DNA from 4 places in the Streptomyces sp. NPDC041068 genome. Region 1 is predicted to be linked to each of the others. Evidence: riboswitches for the same ligand, from Rfam matches in the RefSeq annotation. Region 1 holds a riboswitch; each other region holds the start of a gene.
The links. Region 1 has a riboswitch for cobalamin ahead of AB0B50_RS10875 (ribonucleoside-diphosphate reductase subunit alpha). Riboswitches for the same ligand answer to the same signal wherever they lie in the genome.
Positions count from the first base shown of each region.

Region 2: it holds a riboswitch for cobalamin, as region 1 does, so the genes downstream of both, AB0B50_RS27515 (hypothetical protein) here and AB0B50_RS10875 (ribonucleoside-diphosphate reductase subunit alpha) in region 1, are expected to answer to the same signal.
Region 3: it holds a riboswitch for cobalamin, as region 1 does, so the genes downstream of both, AB0B50_RS24510 (cobalamin biosynthesis protein) here and AB0B50_RS10875 (ribonucleoside-diphosphate reductase subunit alpha) in region 1, are expected to answer to the same signal.
Region 4: it holds a riboswitch for cobalamin, as region 1 does, so the genes downstream of both, metE (5-methyltetrahydropteroyltriglutamate--homocysteine S-methyltransferase) here and AB0B50_RS10875 (ribonucleoside-diphosphate reductase subunit alpha) in region 1, are expected to answer to the same signal.

Region 1 is NZ_JBEZCG010000004.1:210,939-215,101, reverse strand. Features, by position in the region: gene AB0B50_RS10890 (YbdD/YjiX family protein) at 1-160, shown strand, start outside; gene AB0B50_RS10885 (DUF3311 domain-containing protein) at 271-525, shown strand; gene mctP (monocarboxylate uptake permease MctP) at 522-2,150, shown strand; cobalamin riboswitch at 2,292-2,433, shown strand; gene AB0B50_RS10875 (ribonucleoside-diphosphate reductase subunit alpha) at 2,563-4,163, shown strand, end outside.
Region 2 is NZ_JBEZCG010000012.1:189,006-193,168, reverse strand. Features, by position in the region: gene AB0B50_RS27520 (CbiQ family ECF transporter T component) at 1-1,215, opposite strand, end outside; gene AB0B50_RS27515 (hypothetical protein) at 1,239-2,303, opposite strand; cobalamin riboswitch at 2,399-2,548, opposite strand; gene AB0B50_RS27510 (ATP-binding cassette domain-containing protein) at 2,594-3,478, opposite strand; gene cbiQ (cobalt ECF transporter T component CbiQ) at 3,475-4,163, opposite strand, start outside.
Region 3 is NZ_JBEZCG010000010.1:333,605-337,767, forward strand. Features, by position in the region: gene AB0B50_RS24505 (cobyric acid synthase) at 1-389, opposite strand, end outside; gene AB0B50_RS24510 (cobalamin biosynthesis protein) at 386-1,468, opposite strand; cobalamin riboswitch at 1,579-1,711, opposite strand; gene AB0B50_RS24515 (DUF397 domain-containing protein) at 1,979-2,185, shown strand; gene AB0B50_RS24520 (hypothetical protein) at 2,422-2,928, opposite strand; gene AB0B50_RS24525 (helix-turn-helix transcriptional regulator) at 2,969-3,829, opposite strand; gene AB0B50_RS24530 (hypothetical protein) at 4,093-4,163, opposite strand, start outside.
Region 4 is NZ_JBEZCG010000012.1:211,885-216,047, forward strand. Features, by position in the region: gene aceB (malate synthase A) at 1-379, shown strand, start outside; gene AB0B50_RS27600 (3-hydroxybutyryl-CoA dehydrogenase) at 376-1,245, shown strand; cobalamin riboswitch at 1,272-1,494, shown strand; gene metE (5-methyltetrahydropteroyltriglutamate--homocysteine S-methyltransferase) at 1,660-3,990, shown strand; gene AB0B50_RS27610 (helix-turn-helix domain-containing protein) at 4,042-4,163, opposite strand, start outside.

The sequences.
Region 1 (4,163 bases):
GTACGTCCGCGAGCTGACCGACGAGTCGGCGTACGACCGCTACGTGGCACATATTCGCAGGGAGCATCCGGCGGCAACTGTCCCCAGCCGCCGCGTATTTGAACGGATGCGGACGGAACGTGAGGAGTCGGACCCCAGACAGGGGTTCCGCTGCTGCTGAGCAGGCAACTCCTCCTGTCCGTTATCCGGACAGGGGTTCCAAACCGCGAGACTGTGGCTTAGATTTCCCGCACGTTAAGCATGGGATAAGTGAGGGAACGGAGCCGCGATATGTCAGATGCGCCTGAAGTGAACAGACCGGTGGTCACGCCGGTCCGTGTGGTCATCGCAGCCTGCCTTGTCGCACCCTTCGTGGCAATGCTCTGGGTGAGTTCGTACGCGAAGATCGAACCGACCTTCATAGGCATCCCGTTCTTCTACTGGTACCAGATGCTGTGGGTGCTCATCTCGACGGCGCTCACGATGATCGCCTACAAGCTGTGGCAGCGTGACCAGCGCGCCCGCAAGGAAGGCGCGAAGTCATGAACGACGGCGTCAACGGCGTCGCGCTCGGCGTCTTCATCTTCTTCTTCGTCGCGGTCACCGTCATGGGCTTCCTCGCCGCCCGCTGGCGCAAGGCCGAGAACGACCAGAGCCTGGACGAATGGGGCCTGGGCGGACGGTCGTTCGGCACCTGGGTCACCTGGTTCCTGCTCGGCGGCGACCTCTACACCGCGTACACCTTCGTCGCCGTCCCCGCGGCGATCTACGCGGCCGGAGCGGCCGGCTTCTTCGCCGTGCCGTACACGATCCTCGTCTACCCGCTGATCTTCACCTTCCTGCCGCGCCTGTGGTCGGTCTCGCACAAGCACGGCTATGTGACCACCTCCGACTTCGTGCGCGGGCGCTTCGGCTCCAAGGGGCTCTCCCTGGCGGTCGCGGTCACCGGCATCCTCGCCACGATGCCGTACATCGCGCTCCAACTGGTCGGCATCCAGGCCGTCCTGGACGTGATGGGCATCGGCGGCGGCCCCGACACCAACTGGTTCATCAAGGACCTTCCGCTCCTGATCGCGTTCGCGGTGCTCGCCGCGTACACGTACTCGTCGGGTCTGCGCGCGCCCGCCCTGATCGCGTTCGTGAAGGACGGCCTGATCTATCTCGTCATCGCCGTCGCGATCATCTACATCCCGATCGAGCTGGGCGGCTTCGACGACATCTTCGCCAAGGCGGGCGAGGCGTTCGGCGTGGTCAACGAGGACACCGGCAAGCCGCGCGGCGCCCTCGCGCCGCCCGAGGCCGGGCAGTGGACGTACGCGACGCTCGCGCTCGGCTCGGCCCTCGCGCTGTTCATGTACCCGCACTCGATCACCGCGACGCTCTCCTCCAAGAACCGCAACGTGATCCGCCGCAACACCACGATCCTGCCGCTGTACTCGCTGATGCTGGGCCTGCTCGCGCTGCTCGGCTTCATGGCGATCGCGGCCGGGGTCAAGGTCGACAACGGCCAGCTGGCGATCCCGCAGCTCTTCGAGGACATGTTCCCCGACTGGTTCACGGGCGTGGCCTTCGCCGCGATCGGCATCGGCGCGCTCGTGCCCGCCGCCATCATGTCCATCGCGGCCGCGAACCTGTTCACCCGCAACATTTACAAGGACTTCATCAAGCCCGACGCGACGCCCGAGCAGGAGACCAAGATCTCCAAGCTGGTCTCGCTCCTGGTGAAGGTGGGCGCCCTCGTCTTCGTCCTCGGCATGGACAAGACGGTCGCGATCAACTTCCAGCTCCTGGGCGGCATCTGGATCCTGCAGACGATGCCCGCGCTGGTCGGCGGCCTGTTCACCCGGTGGTTCCACCGCTGGGCACTGCTCGCCGGATGGGCGGTCGGCATGGTCTACGGCACACTGGCCGCGTACGGCGTCGCCTCGCCCACGCAGAAGCACTTCGGCGGCTCCTCCGACACCATCCCGGGCATCGGTGAGATCGGCTACATCGGCCTGACCGCGTTCGTCCTGAACGTGATCGTGACGGTGGTCCTGACCTTCGTCCTGAAGGCCCTGAAGGCCCCCGAGGGCGTCGACGAGACCTCTCCCGAGGACTACACCGCGGACGCGGGCGACAAGGGCGTCTCGACCGAGCTGCCCAAGGTCGGAGCGGGCTCCGGCCACTGACCTCGCACCCCGCTCACGGCCGACGAAGGGCCGCCGGAGGATCCGGCGGCCCTTCGTCGTGCGTACGCGAGTTGACGTTTCGGAGCATGCGCCGGGCGGGCGGCCCCTCGCGACCGACACAAGATGTGGGCCTGCTTCAGAAACCCGGCACAAGATGTATGCTCGTGCTCGCTGTCGTCGCAGGGGAATCCGGTGCAAGTCCGGAACTGTCCCGCAACGGTGTATGTGTACGTCTTTGTCGTACCCGCAAGTCCGAGGACCTGCCGACAGTGTGCCCGAGCCGCCCGGCCCGGGCGCCGACCGTCCGGGCCTCGTGGAATGGGCCGGTGGACGCGGTGAGCCGCCCTGCCCGGGTGCGCCCGTGTGTGCCGTTCCCCTCCCCCAGGCCCAGAGCCGAGCGAGGGAGAGCCACGTGACCATCGCGCCTGCCGAACCTGCGTCAGCGAAGACCGCGCCGACCGACGAGGGTACCGACGGGCCAGGGACCGCGCTGCTGCGCACCCTGACCGACCTCACCGCCGACCTCCCCGACGCCGATCCGGGGCGGGTCGCCGCCGCCGCCCTGCGCGGCCGGTCGGCGCGCGCCGACGAGGCCGAGCTGAGGGAGCTCGCCACCGAGGCGGCCGCAGGGCTCATCTCCGAGGACCCCGCGTACTCGAAGCTCGCGGCCCGGCTCCTGTCGATCGGCATCCGCGAGGAGGCGGCGACGCAGGGCGTGCGCTCCTTCACCGACTCCATCGCGGTCGGCCACCGCGAGGGCCTGATCGCCGACCGCACCGCGTCCTTCGTGACCGAGCACGCGGTCCGCCTCGACGCCCTGGTGGACAACGCGCTCGCGGACGGCGCCGACTTCCGCTTCGGCTACTTCGGCCTGCGCACCCTGCACAGCCGCTACCTCCTGCGCCACCCGATCACCCGGCAGGTCATCGAGACCCCGCAGCACTTCATGCTGCGCGTGGCGAGCGGCCTCGCGGAGGACGGCAGCGCCCGCGCCGTGGACGAAGTCGCCGCGCTGTACGGCCTGATGAGCCGCCTGGACTACCTGCCGTCCTCGCCGACGCTGTTCAACTCCGGCACCCGGCACCCGCAGATGTCCTCCTGCTACCTCCTCGACTCCCCGCTGGACGAGCTCGACTCGATCTACGACCGCTACCACCAGGTCGCGCGCCTGTCCAAGCACGCGGGCGGCATCGGACTCTCGTACTCCCGCATCCGCTCCAGAGGTTCGCTGATCCGCGGCACGAACGGGCACTCCAACGGCATCGTGCCGTTCCTGAAGACCCTGGACGCCTCGGTCGCCGCCGTGAACCAGGGCGGGCGCCGCAAGGGCGCCGCCGCGGTCTACCTGGAGACCTGGCACTCCGACATCGAGGAGTTCCTGGAGCTGCGCGACAACACCGGTGAGGACGCGCGCCGCACGCACAACCTCAACCTCGCGCACTGGATCCCCGACGAGTTCATGCGCCGCGTCGCCGCCGACCAGGACTGGTCGCTGTTCTCGCCGGCCGACGTGCCCGAGCTCGTCGACCTGTGGGGCGAGGAGTTCGACGCCGCCTACCGCAGGGCCGAGGCCGCCGGGCTCGCCAAGAAGTCCATGCCGGCCCGTGACCTGTACGGCCGCATGATGCGCACCCTCGCGCAGACCGGCAACGGCTGGATGACCTTCAAGGACGCCGCCAACCGCACCGCCAACCAGACGGCGGAGCCCGGCCACACGGTGCACTCCTCCAACCTCTGCACGGAGATCCTGGAGGTGACGGACGACGGGGAGACGGCCGTCTGCAACCTCGGCTCGGTCAACCTCGGCGCCTTCGTGGTCGACGGGGACATCGACTGGGAGCGGCTCGACGAGACCGTCCGCACCGCGGTGACCTTCCTCGACCGCGTCGTGGACATCAACTTCTACCCGACCGAGCAGGCCGGCCGCTCCAACGCCAAGTGGCGTCCGGTGGGCCTGGGCGCCATGGGTCTGCAGGACGTCTTCTTCCAGCTGAAGCTGCCCTTCGACTCCCC
Region 2 (4,163 bases), on a different contig from region 1:
GGGCAGCGGCGCGACCTCCGGCCAGGTGAGCGGGGAAAGCGAGGGGTACAGGGACGCGGCGTCGGTGCGCGAGACCACGTACAGCAGGACGGCTGCGGCCAACCCGCAGGCGCACACCAGGACTTCGGCCGACTGCCACCGGTCGGGCCGGTACGTGCTGCGCCGCACCCGTCGGCCGCCGAGCACGAATCCGGCACCGGCGAGGGCAAGTCCCGCCAGGAGCAGGGGCGTTCCCAGGTAGGGGGGTGTGCTCGCGCCCATCGCCCCGTACAGGCCCGCGCAGACGCCGAGCAGCCCGCCCACCACGAGGGCGCCGGTGAGCAGCCGGGTGCGCGGGGCGAGGCGGCCGGTGTGGCCGTAGCCGTGCGATGCCATCGCTGCGGCCAGGGCCAGGGAGCGGTTCATCGCGTCCTCCAGGACCGGGACGACGATGCCGCGCAGCGCGCCGACGCCCTTGGCCGCGCCGCCGCGCAGCCGCCGGGCCCTGCGCACCCGCTGCACGCTCTCGACGAGCTGGGGCGCGACGGTCAGGGTGACGACGACGGACGTGCCGACCTCGTACAGGGCTCCCGGCAATGCCTTGAGCATCCGCTTGGGGTTGGCGAGCGCGTTCGCCGCCCCGATGCAGATGACCATGGTGGCCAGGCGCAGCCCGTCGTACAGACCGCCGAGCAGCTGTTCGGCGGCGACGGGGCCCAACAGGCGGATGCCCGCGGCCGCTTCGGGCAGGGTGACCTGCGGCAGCGTGAACAGGACGGTGCCGCCCTGGCCGCCGCCGAAGACGATCCGGAACACCACGCGCATGGTCACGATGAACGCACCGAGGACCAGATACATCCGGAACGCCAGGGCCCAGGGCGCGTCCCCGCGCCTGCGCACCACGACGAAGGCCACGACGGCGAGGATCATCACAAGGAGCACGGGATTGGCGGTACGACTCGCCGCGGCGGCCATACCGAGCGCCCACAACCACCAGGCACCCGGATGCACGGCACGCGGCAGCGAGCGCCACCTGATCGGGTTCTCACGGCGGCGCCCGGGGCCCGGGGTCTCGCGGCGCCGTTCGAGGGCTGCGGTCACACGGCGCCGCCCGGGGGCGGAGGCATCGCGGCGCCGTCCGGGAGCGGAATTCTCGCGCCCCCGTTCCAGCACTGCGGCCACGCGGCGCCGCCCGAGAGCGACCATCACGCGGCGCCAGCCAAGATCGGCAGTCACGCGGCGCCACCCGAGGTCGGCGGTCACGTGGTGGTGTCCGCGCGGGCCGTGCGCTTGCGGCGCCATGCCGTGAAACCGGCGCCGGAGGCGAGCAGTACGGCGGCTGCGATGCCGAGCAGGGTGCCGGTCGGGGCGCCCGAGGAACCGGCGGCCTCGACGGTGCGCTTGTCGTCGCCGCCCGTCCAGTCGGCGGCCTCGCTCGGGGTGATCACCGGGTTCGGCGAACCGGACGCGGACGGGGTGGCATCGGCGGACTTCTCCTTGCCGTCCTTGCCCTTCTCCTTGCCGTCCTCGTCCTCGTCCTTCCCCTTGTCCTTCTTCTTGCCCTTCTCCTCGTGCTCGTCGGGCAGGTCGCCGTCCTGGGGCTTGGCGTCCTGTCCGAGGCCCGCGACCGTGCCGGGCAGCGTGTCGCCCGCTCCGGTTCCGCCGTTCTGTGAACCGCCCGCTCCCCCACCGGAATTGCTGCCTCCGCCGATGGAGCCGGAGCCTCCGGGTCCACCGGAGCCTCCCGAACCGGAACCCGAACCGGAACCGGAACCGGACCCGCCGCCCGAACCGGAACCGCCACCCGCGGGCCGCTGAGGCGCCACCCGGGGCGAAGGCGCCTCGTCCGCCTCGCGGTTGTAGGAGAACGACCAGCCCTCGAAACTGCCGGTCGGCGGGGTGCGGTAGGTCGCGCCCTGCTGGCTGTAGGTCCAGGCACCGCCGTTGGGGGCGTGCCAGTAGGACCAGTACGCCTTGGTCGGCGGGGTGTCGATGCACGGCTCGCGATCGGTACCCGGCTTGCCCTCCAGACGGCAGATGAAGGACTCGCCCCACCTGTTGGTGCCGGTCACGTCGAAACCGGCCGCCTTGAGCGCGGCGAGCCCGCTGGCCTGGCTGCCCACCGCACAGCGCACGATGGTCCTGCCGCCCAGCTCGCGGAAGTCCACCACCACGGTCACGCCGTTCCCGTTCGGACAGAATCCGGCCCTGCCGCGTCCTGCGTCCAGGGCGTGCGCCGTGTCCGGTGCCGCGCCCAGGCCGAGGGCGACGGCGGACAGGAGCAGGCCGAGGGCGGCGGCGAACATGCGTATCGCGCGGGCCATTTCGGGTCCTTCGGGGCCGGGGCCCGCGCAAGGACCCAGGACACCCGTGACGAACCGGGGGCTCAGGGCTCCACGCTGCAGACCATGACAGAGAGAAGCAGTGCACATGGCGCGCCGGGCGATCCGACTCACGGCGTCGAGCGCCGCTCACGGTTGCAGGTCAGTGCCGGATTCCCACCGGCTTTCCCCAGTCGCGCATGCATTCAGTTGTCACTTCGTCAACAGACGAAGCCTTGCGAAGAGTACGCCCGGCGGGCCGGACCGGCCACCCCTTCAGGCTGTAACCATGATCACTGGACGCCGCGCGCCGCGAGGACCGCCAACTCCTCCGGCGTACGCGGCCCTTCGCCGACGCCGGGGACGAGGCCGTGCGCCCGCAGCAGCTCCGCGACGGCGATCCCCCACGGCAGGCGCAGTCCCGCCTGCGTCAGCAGATCTCGGTGGGCCAGCATCTCGGCCACCGGTCCGGTCCGCACCCCGGAGGGCGTGAGCAGCGCGGCGTCGTCGGCCCAGCGCAGGGCCAGGTCCACGTCGTGGGTCGCCATGACCACGGTGGTCCCCGCGTCCCGCAGGCGCTGCAGCGTGGTCAAGAGGCGCTCCTGGCCGTCGGGGTCCAGGCCCGCGGTCGGCTCGTCGAGGATCAGCACGCGCGGACGCATCGCCACCGCGCCCGCGATCGCGGTCCGCTTGCGCTGGCCGTAGGAGAGCAGGTGGGTGGGGCGGTCGGTCAGGGCGGTGATGTCGAGCGCGGCGAGCGCCTCGGCGACCCGCGCCCGGACCTCGGCGTCGGGCAGGCCCAGGTTCAAAGGGCCGAAGGACACGTCCTGTTCGACCGAAGCGGCGAACAGCTGGTCGTCCGGGTCCTGGACGACCAGCTGCACCGTGGTGCGCAGCCGCGTCAGACCCTTGCGGTCGTATGTCACGCGGGCGCCCTCGACCGTCAACTCGCCCTCGTCCGGCCGCAGTCCGCCGCTGAGCAGCCGCATCAGCGTGGTCTTGCCGCTGCCGTTGCGTCCGAGCAGCGCGAGGGCGCGGCCCTCCACGACGTCGAAGTCCAGGCCGCTCAGAACGGTGGGGCCTTCCTCGTACGCGTACGAAGCCGCACGCAGGGAGACCAGGGAGTCGCTCGGCCCACTGGGAGCGCCCGGCTCGCGAAGAGCACGCGGCTCGCTCATGGAAGGAACCTTTCGAGTACGAGGGTGAGGGCCGCGAGGCCCACGAGCAGGCCCGCGCTCGCGGCCACGAAGGCCCGGGAGATCCGGGCCTCGGGCACGAGGACCCGCAGGGTGCCGTCGTAGCCGCGTCCGGCGAGCCCGGCCTGCAGCCGGCTCGCCCGGCCGAAGGCCCGTACGAACGCGGTGGCGCCGAGGCCCGCGAGCGAGCGCCAGGTGGCGGCCCGTGTGGTGTGGCCGAGCCGGGCCGCCTGCGCCTGCCGGATGCGGCTCATGGAGTCCAGGAGCAGGAAGCTCATCCGGTACGTCACCAGCGCCACGTCCACGACCGGTGCGGGCACGCCCGCCTTCACCAGGCGGGGCAGCAGGTCCGACATCGGCGTGGTGAAGGCGAAGAGGAGCACGCCGAGCGAGGCCGCGGAGGTCCGCAGGAGCAGACCGCCCGCGCGTGCAGGGCCGTCGCCGGCGAGCGCCACGAACCCCTCGGGACCGCCGAGTTGGACGAGGAGGGTCAGGGCGCCGGTGACGCAGAAGCCGAGCGGCACGCGGTAGGCGCGCCACAGCTTGCGGGGCGGCACGCCCGCGGGCCCCAGCAGTACGGCGAGGGCGGCGATCACCACCAGGGCGGCTCCCGGCCAGGGCGGCAGGGAGATCGCGAGGACTGTGAGTCCGAGCCCGAGGACGGCCT
Region 3 (4,163 bases), on a different contig from region 1:
ACGGCGTCATAGCTGCCCCGAAGCTCCTCCAGGCATCCCACGACGGTGTCGAGCAGCGCCGCCTGACGCCCCCCGTGATAGCCGCGCGCGCTCATCTCGCCCACGGGCTTCCCCATGAGCACGACCTGACTCGACCGGTCGCTGCCGGGCTTGAGCAGTACGGGGTTCATCAGCGCGCTCGGCTCGACACGGGCGGCCTGCGCCTGCATGGCCTGCGCCCGCCCGATCTCGGCACCTTCGCGCGTGACGAAGGAATTGAGGGACATGTTCTGCGCCTTGAAGGGCGCGACGGACACACCCTTGCGCACCAACCACCGGCAGATCCCGGCGGTGACGACACTCTTCCCGGCATCGGAGGTGGTCCCAGCAACAAGCAGCCCACCACTCATGAATATCTCCCAGACTGACGCGACTGTCCTGGTCCTGGCTGTGCTGGTCCTGGCTGTCCGGACCACTCTGGCCGCTCTGGCCGTCCTGGCCGCCCCGGCTGTGCCCACCCGTTCCGCAGGGCGGAACGGGTGGGCACAGCCCCAACCGCCGGGCGCCGTGTCAGCCGAGCAGCAACCGCGACTCCGAGAGCCAGCCAGCTCACCCGCCGAGAAAGCTTCACAGCCCGCTCGATGTCCTCGACCCGCACATCGCGCCCGTCCCCATTCAGAACAGGCCGATGCTCAACCCGACCCCCATAAGAAAGCGTCCCCCCGAGCCGAACCCCCAGCGCCCCCGCGAAAGACGCCTCGACGGGCCCGGCATTGGGACTCGGATGCTTCGCCGCATCCGCCCGCCAGGACCGCAGGGCCCCCCGCGGCGAGTCCCCGGCGGCAGCCGCCAGCACCGCGGTGAGCCGCGCCCCCGGCCACCCGAGAACATCGTCCAGCCGGGCGGCAGCCCACCCGTACCGCCGATACCGCGCCGACTTGTGCCCCACCATGGCGTCCAACGTGTTCACGGCCCGGAACCCGACAAGCCCGGGAACCCCGCCCACCGCACCCCACACCAACGCCCCGACCACCGCGTCGGACGTGTTCTCGGCGACGGACTCGACCACGGCCCGCGCGATCCCGTCCGCGTCCAGGGCCTGCGGATCCCGCCCGCACAGATGCGGCAGCCGCTCCCGGGCGACCTCGATGTCCCCGGCCTCAAGGGCCCCGCCGATGGCCCGCGCCTCACGCCCGAGGGAGGTCCCGCCGACCACGGACCAGGTCGCGGCGGCGGTCAGCGCGACGGATCCGGCGCGTGAACGGCGTACGAGAGAAGAAGCGAGGGCGGCGGCACCCGCCGCGCCTCCGGCGCACACCACGGCGTGCAGCGCGCCCCACCCGCGGTGGTCACGCCACAGCACCCGCTCGACGGCACCCGCGGCACGCCCGAACGCGGCGACCGGATGCCCCCGGCGGGGATCGCCGAGCAGCAGGTCGCCGATGAGGCCGGCGGCGGCGCCGTACGCGAAGTCGCGATCGGCACTCACGGGCTCAGCCCGCAGCCGTACTGAGGAGAGAACTCGTACTCAGGAAGGGAACCGGCACCGGGCGGCCGAGCATGGCGATATGTCCTCACTCAGGGTGTCCGCGCCCTGGTTCGACGTGATGCGGCGGCGAGAGTTCCTGGCTTGCGGGGAGCGTCTCCCCGATGACAGTGGCGGGACCGCGCCGGATTCGCACCGGCTTCCTCTTCTGCCGCCGTAGTTGGCCCCGGCAGTCCACCACGCCCCGCGAACGCCCGTCAACTCGCCGTTGACCTGCGGCGGGAGAGTGTGTTGGGACCCACACGGGACCGGATTGCCTCTGGCCGATCGGATCCGCCCGCCCTAGTCTGAAAACGAGAATCGGAGAGCGGCAGAAGCACGGCAGCTGCCTGGTTTCGGACATGTGAGGCCGTTCGTCCCGGCGCCCTGTGCTGCGGTGTGTGACGGCGCTAGGGTCGTCGGTCACGGTGGGACGCCCCAGTGGACGCCGCCTCTCGATCTGAGGAGGTATGCGTGGTCGACGGGGGCCCATCCGCGCAGCAGTGGCGCACGAGCAGTCGCTCGGAGAATGGGAACGAGTGCGTGGCCGTGCGTTTCGCCGGGGAGGGGGTGATGGTTCGTGACTCCAAGGATCCGGATGCGGCAAGGCTTGCCTTCTCCCGCGGCGCGTGGCGCGGCCTGCTCACCGCTCTCAAGTCCGGGAGTTTCCACGGCGCATAGCGTCCGGGCCTGAACGGGGGAGAGGTCGATGAGCGTCGGTGAAGGGAGGGGAACGCCGCATCTCGACGGCGCCTCTCCTTGGGGGTACTCCCTGCTGTGCGGCTTGTTGGCGAATGTCGTGGGGGCGGCGGCCTCGCTGCTGGTGGACGGATCCCGCGGCAAACTCGTCGTATGGCTGGTGACGGCGGCTGTGGTCGCCCTGGCCATCGGACTGTGGTCGGCGGGGTACGGCCCGGTCAGGGCGTACCGCGCGGAGTCCGTTCGTCTGGTGAGCCAGGGGCGTCGCCGGGAGCGGGACCACGGTTGAGCCGGGTGGCGGCACGGCCACGGAGGAACGCTCCGAGTCGCCGCCCTGCCCAGGTGAGCAGGGCGGCGCCGACGATGCTGAGGGGCATCCACACGCCCTTGGGAAGACTGACCCGCACGCCACGTGCGGCGTGGACGAGCAGGGCGAGGGCGAGGATCACGAGGACCACGGCGCAGCCACCCCAGAGCATCGCGACCTTGAACCGGGCTATCGCGTTGTCTGAGTGCGCCTTTTCCATGCCCATCTCAAGCTCCTGCTCGGCAGCCAACAGCTTGAGGTAGCGATCGGTGGTCTCCTCCTCCTTGATCACCAGGCCCCGCAGGTCGTTGTCCGACAGCGCAGGCGGACGATCGTCCTCCGCCACCTCCGCCCCCTGGAAGACCGTGCGGAACCAGTCCCGTACGGCACTCCAACCGCTCGGTCCGGTGGGCGGCATCGTCCCTCCCTGCGTGCCTGGCAGCTCCCTGCTCCCAGGCCTAACTGGTGGCGAAGTCCTCGGCGGCGACCCGGTCGATGAAGCGGATCGCGTCGTCATCGCTGAGCGCGAGGTCGTTGATGGTGCCGAAGCACTCCTGGTACCGGGCCAGGAGCGCGTGATCGTCGCGAATGGCGAGCGAGCCCGCCGCGTGCTCCACCCACAGCAGGTCGTCGTCGTCCTTGAAGCCGAGGAGGACGAAGCTGCCCAGGGTGCTGTAGTGCGCGCCTGCGGAGAAAGGGAGGATCTGGACGGTCACTCGGGGGAGCTCCATCATCTCCTTGAGGTGCTGGAGCTGATGGCGCATCACCGCGGGTGTGCCGATGCGACGTCGCAGGGCCGCCTCGTCCACGATCAGGAACGTCTCGGGGGTGTCGTCGCCTTCGAAGAGGCGCTCCTGGCGGGCCGTCCGCAGTTCGACCACGCGCCGGGCGCGCTCCTCGGGGACGCGGGGCGCGAGCAGCGCCTCGGCGTAGTCCTCCGTCTGCAGATAGCCGGGCATCACGATCGGGTGGTAGGTGCGGATGGAGTTGGCGGCGCTCTCATACCCCAGGTACTGCGTGAAGGTCGGGTTGAGGACGTCGGAGAAGTCCGTCCACCAGCTCTGCCCCTTCGATCCTCGGGCCGCCTCCTCCAGTTCGGCGACGAGTTCGGGGGAGTCCACGCGGTAGTGCTGCAGCAGTGCGCGCAGATCGGTCACGGAGACACTGACGGTGCCCGCCTCGATACGAATGATCTTGGAAAGGGACCACTCCAAGGCGTCGGATGCCTCGCGCTGGGTCAGTCCGGCCTTCTCGCGGGCCTTGCGCAACTCGATTCGGAGCCTGCGTCGATTGAGACTCGGGTCAACAGCCCTGGGCATCCTGCTCCTTCTTCCGTCGAACGGGGTCCTGTAGTAAGCCTGGCGATACGCCATATGCTTACGGACCCTATCAGGAAGCCGTCAGCAGTATGCTATGCGCTCTCCGCCCAGAGCCAAGAGCTCACACCAATCTGACATGTGTCGTTTCTCTGGAGTCACGGGAGCGCCGGGAGACGCAGAACGCGCGCGGGGCCGGGAAGCGATGTGCTTCCCGGCCCCGCGCGCGTTGCGCGTTTTTGCTGTGAGCCCGTGCCGGGCCCTCGTCAGGCGACGATCAGATAGATCCCGTACGCGACGGCCGCCGCGCACAGCGCGAAGCAGGCGTACGCGCCGG
Region 4 (4,163 bases), on a different contig from region 1:
GTCGGTGCGGCGCATCAGCGGGCCGCCGACGCCGGAGGGCGTGCGCACCAGCATCGCCGTCGCGCTCGGCTACTTCGCCGCCTGGCTGCGCGGGCAGGGCGCCGTCGCCCTGGACGGACTGATGGAGGACGCGGCGACCGCGGAGATCGCCCGCGTGCAGATCTGGCAGTGGCTGCGGCACCGCGTCATCGAGCGCGAAACGGTGCGACGCCTGCTCGACGACGAGCTCGCCGCCCTGGGTGCCGCGTACCCCTGGGCGCCCCTCGACGACATCCGAGCGCTCTTCGAACGCACCACCCTCAGCGGCGAGTTGCCGCTGTTCTTCACCCCCGATGCCTACTCCCGGCATCTCGTGCGGCAAGCGGAGGCACAGGCATGAGCGAGGCCATTCGACGCGTCGGCGTGGTCGGCGGCGGACAGATGGGCGCAGGCATAGCCGAGGTGTGCGCGCGAGCGGGCCTGGACACCGTGGTGTGCGAGGCGGACGCCGTGGCGGCCCTCGCCGCACGCGGGCGCGTCGAGGCGTCGCTGGCACGCGCCGTGCGGCGCGGCAAGCTTGCCGAGGACGCGGCACGGGACGCGTTCGCCCGCATGATGTTCACCGGCAGCCTGGAGGACCTGGCCGACCGCCAGCTGGTCGTCGAGGCCGTCGTGGAGAACCAGGACGCCAAGACCGAGGTCTTCGCCGCCCTCGACAAGATCGTCGAGGACCCGGACGCGATCCTCGCGACCAACACCTCCTCGCTCCCCGTGATGCGGCTCGGCATGGCGACCACCCGCGCGGACCGGGTCGTGGGCCTGCATTTCTTCAACCCGGTGCCGGTGCTGCCCCTGGTGGAGCTCGTCACCTCCCTGCACACCGCCCCCGAAACCGCGCGCCGCGCCGAGGAGTTCGCGGCCTCGACGCTGGGCAAGAGCGTCATCCGCTCCCGTGACCGGTCGGGCTTCGTCGTCAACGCCCTGCTGATCCCGTACCTCCTGTCGGCGATCCGCATGGCGGAGTCCGGCTTCGCCACCGCCCAGGACATCGACACCGGCATGGAACTGGGCTGCGCCCATCCGCTGGGCCCGCTGAGGCTCGCGGACCTGATCGGCCTGGACACCGTCGCCTCGATCGCCGAATCGCTGTACGAGGAGTTCCGCGAGCCCTTGTACGCCCCGCCGCCGCTGCTGCAACGGATGGTGGAGGCTGGGTTGTTGGGCCGGAAGACAAGGCGCGGCTTCCACGTGTACGGCGAAGACTGACGTCGTCACGTGCGGCGATGTCCGATAGGCTGATCCACGCAGCTGGTTCGCCCCGTCAGCCAGGCGGGACGCGTCGCAAGAGGGAACCCGGTGGGAATCCGGGACTGCCCCGCAGCGGTGAGCGGGAACGACCGCCGTCATACGCACTGGGTCCGACAGACAGGGCCTGGGAAGCGACGGCCACTAGGTGTCTCGTACGACGAGACGTGCCCGCGAGTCCGAAGACCTGCCAACTGCCCGTGCGCGGACCACCCGTGCGCGGACATCCCGGTGACCTCGTGGGCGGGTCGGCGTACATATCAGGCGGACGACCGCGCCTTGCCGCGCGAGGCCGTACCCGCCCGATTCGTCACCCCTTCGCGCTCGCGTCCCGTCGCCGGGATCTCAGGGATTCATCTCGCGAAGGAGATCTCCGTGACCGGCAAGACCGCAGCCGCGGCAGCACGGGCCACCGTGTACGGCTACCCCCGCCAGGGCCAGAACCGCGAACTGAAGAAGGCCGTCGAGGGCTACTGGAAGGGCCGCGTCACCGCCGACGCCCTCCGGTCCACCGCCGCCGAACTCCGCGGCAGGAACTGGCGGCAGCTGGCCGAGGCCGGCATCCACGAAGTGCCCACCGGCGACTTCTCCTACTACGACCACGTCCTGGACACCACTGTCATGGTCGGCGCGATCCCCGCGCGCCACCGTGCCGCCGTGGACGCGTCCCCCCTGGACGGCTACTTCGCCATGGCCCGCGGCACCCAGGACGTGGCGCCGCTGGAAATGACCAAGTGGTTCGACACCAACTACCACTACCTCGTCCCCGAGTTGGGCCCGGACACCGTGTTCACGGCCGACTCCACCAAGCAGGTCTCCGAGTTCAAGGAGGCCCTCGCCCTCGGCCTGACCGCCCGGCCCGTCCTGGTCGGCCCGGTCACCTACCTCCTGCTCGCCAAGCCCGCCCCGGGTGTCGCCGCGGACTTCGACCCGCTCACCCTCCTGGACCGGCTCCTGCCGGTGTACGCGGAGGTCCTCGCCGACCTGCGCGCGGCGGGCGCGGAGTGGGTTCAGCTGGACGAGCCCGCCCTCGTCCAGGACCGCACCCCGGCCGAGCTGAACGCCGCCGCGCGCGCCTACCGCGACCTGGGCGCGCTCACCGACCGGTCGAAGCTGCTGGTGGCGACGTACTTCGGGCGGCTCGGCGAGGCGCTGCCCGTGCTCGCCAAGGCCCCGGTCGAAGGCCTCGCCCTGGACTTCACCGAGGCCGGCGCCGCCAACCTGGACGCCCTGGCCGAAGTCGGCGGACTGCCCGACAAGCGGCTGGTCGCCGGTGTGGTCAACGGCCGCAACATCTGGGTCAACGACCTGGAGAAGTCCCTGGCCACCCTCGGTACCCTGCTCGGTCTCGCCGACCGGGTCGACGTGTCGGCGTCCTGCTCCCTGCTGCACGTGCCCATCGACGCCACGGCCGAGCGGGACATCGAGCCGCAGATCCTGCGCTGGCTCGCCTTCGCCCGCCAGAAGACCACCGAGATCGTCGCGCTCGCCAAGGGCCTCGCCCAGGGCACCGACACGATCGCCGCCGAACTGGCCGCCAACCGCGCCGACCTGGCCTCGCGCGCGGGCTCGCCGATCACCCGCGACCCCGCCGTGCGCGACCGCGCCGCAGGCGTCACCGAGGCCGACTCCCGCCGCTCCCAGCCGTACGCCGAACGGGCCGCGGCCCAGCGGGCCCACCTCGGCCTGCCCCTGCTGCCGACCACGACCATCGGGTCCTTCCCGCAGACCGGCGAACTGCGCACCGCCCGCGCCGACCTGCGCGCGGGCCGGATCGACACGGCCGGCTACGAGGAACGCATCAGGGCCGAGATCCAGGAAGTCATCTCCTTCCAGGAGAAGGCCGGTCTCGACGTCCTCGTGCACGGCGAGGCCGAACGCAACGACATGGTCCAGTACTTCGCCGAGCAGCTCACCGGCTACCTCGCCACGCAGCACGGCTGGGTCCAGTCCTACGGCACGCGCTACGTCCGCCCGCCGATCCTCGCGGGCGACATCTCCCGCCCGGAGCCCATGACGGTGCGCTGGACGACGTATGCCCAGTCCCTGACGGGACGCCCGGTCAAGGGCATGCTCACCGGTCCCGTCACCATGCTCGCCTGGTCCTTCGTCCGCGACGACCAGCCGCTCGGCGACACCGCGCGTCAGGTCGCCCTCGCCCTGCGCGACGAGGTGAACGACCTGGAGACCTCCGGGAGTTCGGTGATCCAGGTCGACGAGCCCGCCCTGCGCGAGACGCTGCCCCTGCGGGCTGCCGACCGCCCGGCCTACCTGGAGTGGGCCACGGACGCCTTCCGGCTCAGCACCAGCGGCGTGCGCCCGGACACGCAGATCCACACCCACATGTGTTACGCGGAGTTCGGGGACATCGTCCAGGCCATCGACGACCTCGACGCCGACGTGATCAGCCTGGAGGCGGCCCGCTCGCACATGCAGGTCGCCCGTGAACTGGCCGCCCACGGCTACCCGCGCGAGGCGGGACCCGGCGTCTACGACATCCACTCCCCGCGCGTTCCCAGCGCGCAGGAAGCGGCCGAGCTGCTGCGCGCGGGCCTGGAGGCCATTCCCGCCGAGCGGCTGTGGGTGAACCCCGACTGCGGCCTGAAGACCCGCGGCTGGCCCGAGACCAGCGCATCGCTCGACAGCCTGGTCACGGCCGCCCGCACGGTCCGTGAGGAACTGCGGGTCGGGAAGCAGACGAAGTAGGACCGGACGCTGAACCCTTTGCCCCAGTGAGGGCGTCGGCGGCCGTACCGCTCAGCGCAGTACGGCCGCCAGCAGGTCGGCCCCCAACGCGGTCAGATCGGGCACGTTGAGGGTGTGCCGGACATAGCGGCCGTCCCGCCGGGCCGTGAGCAGGCCCGCACGGCGCATGACCG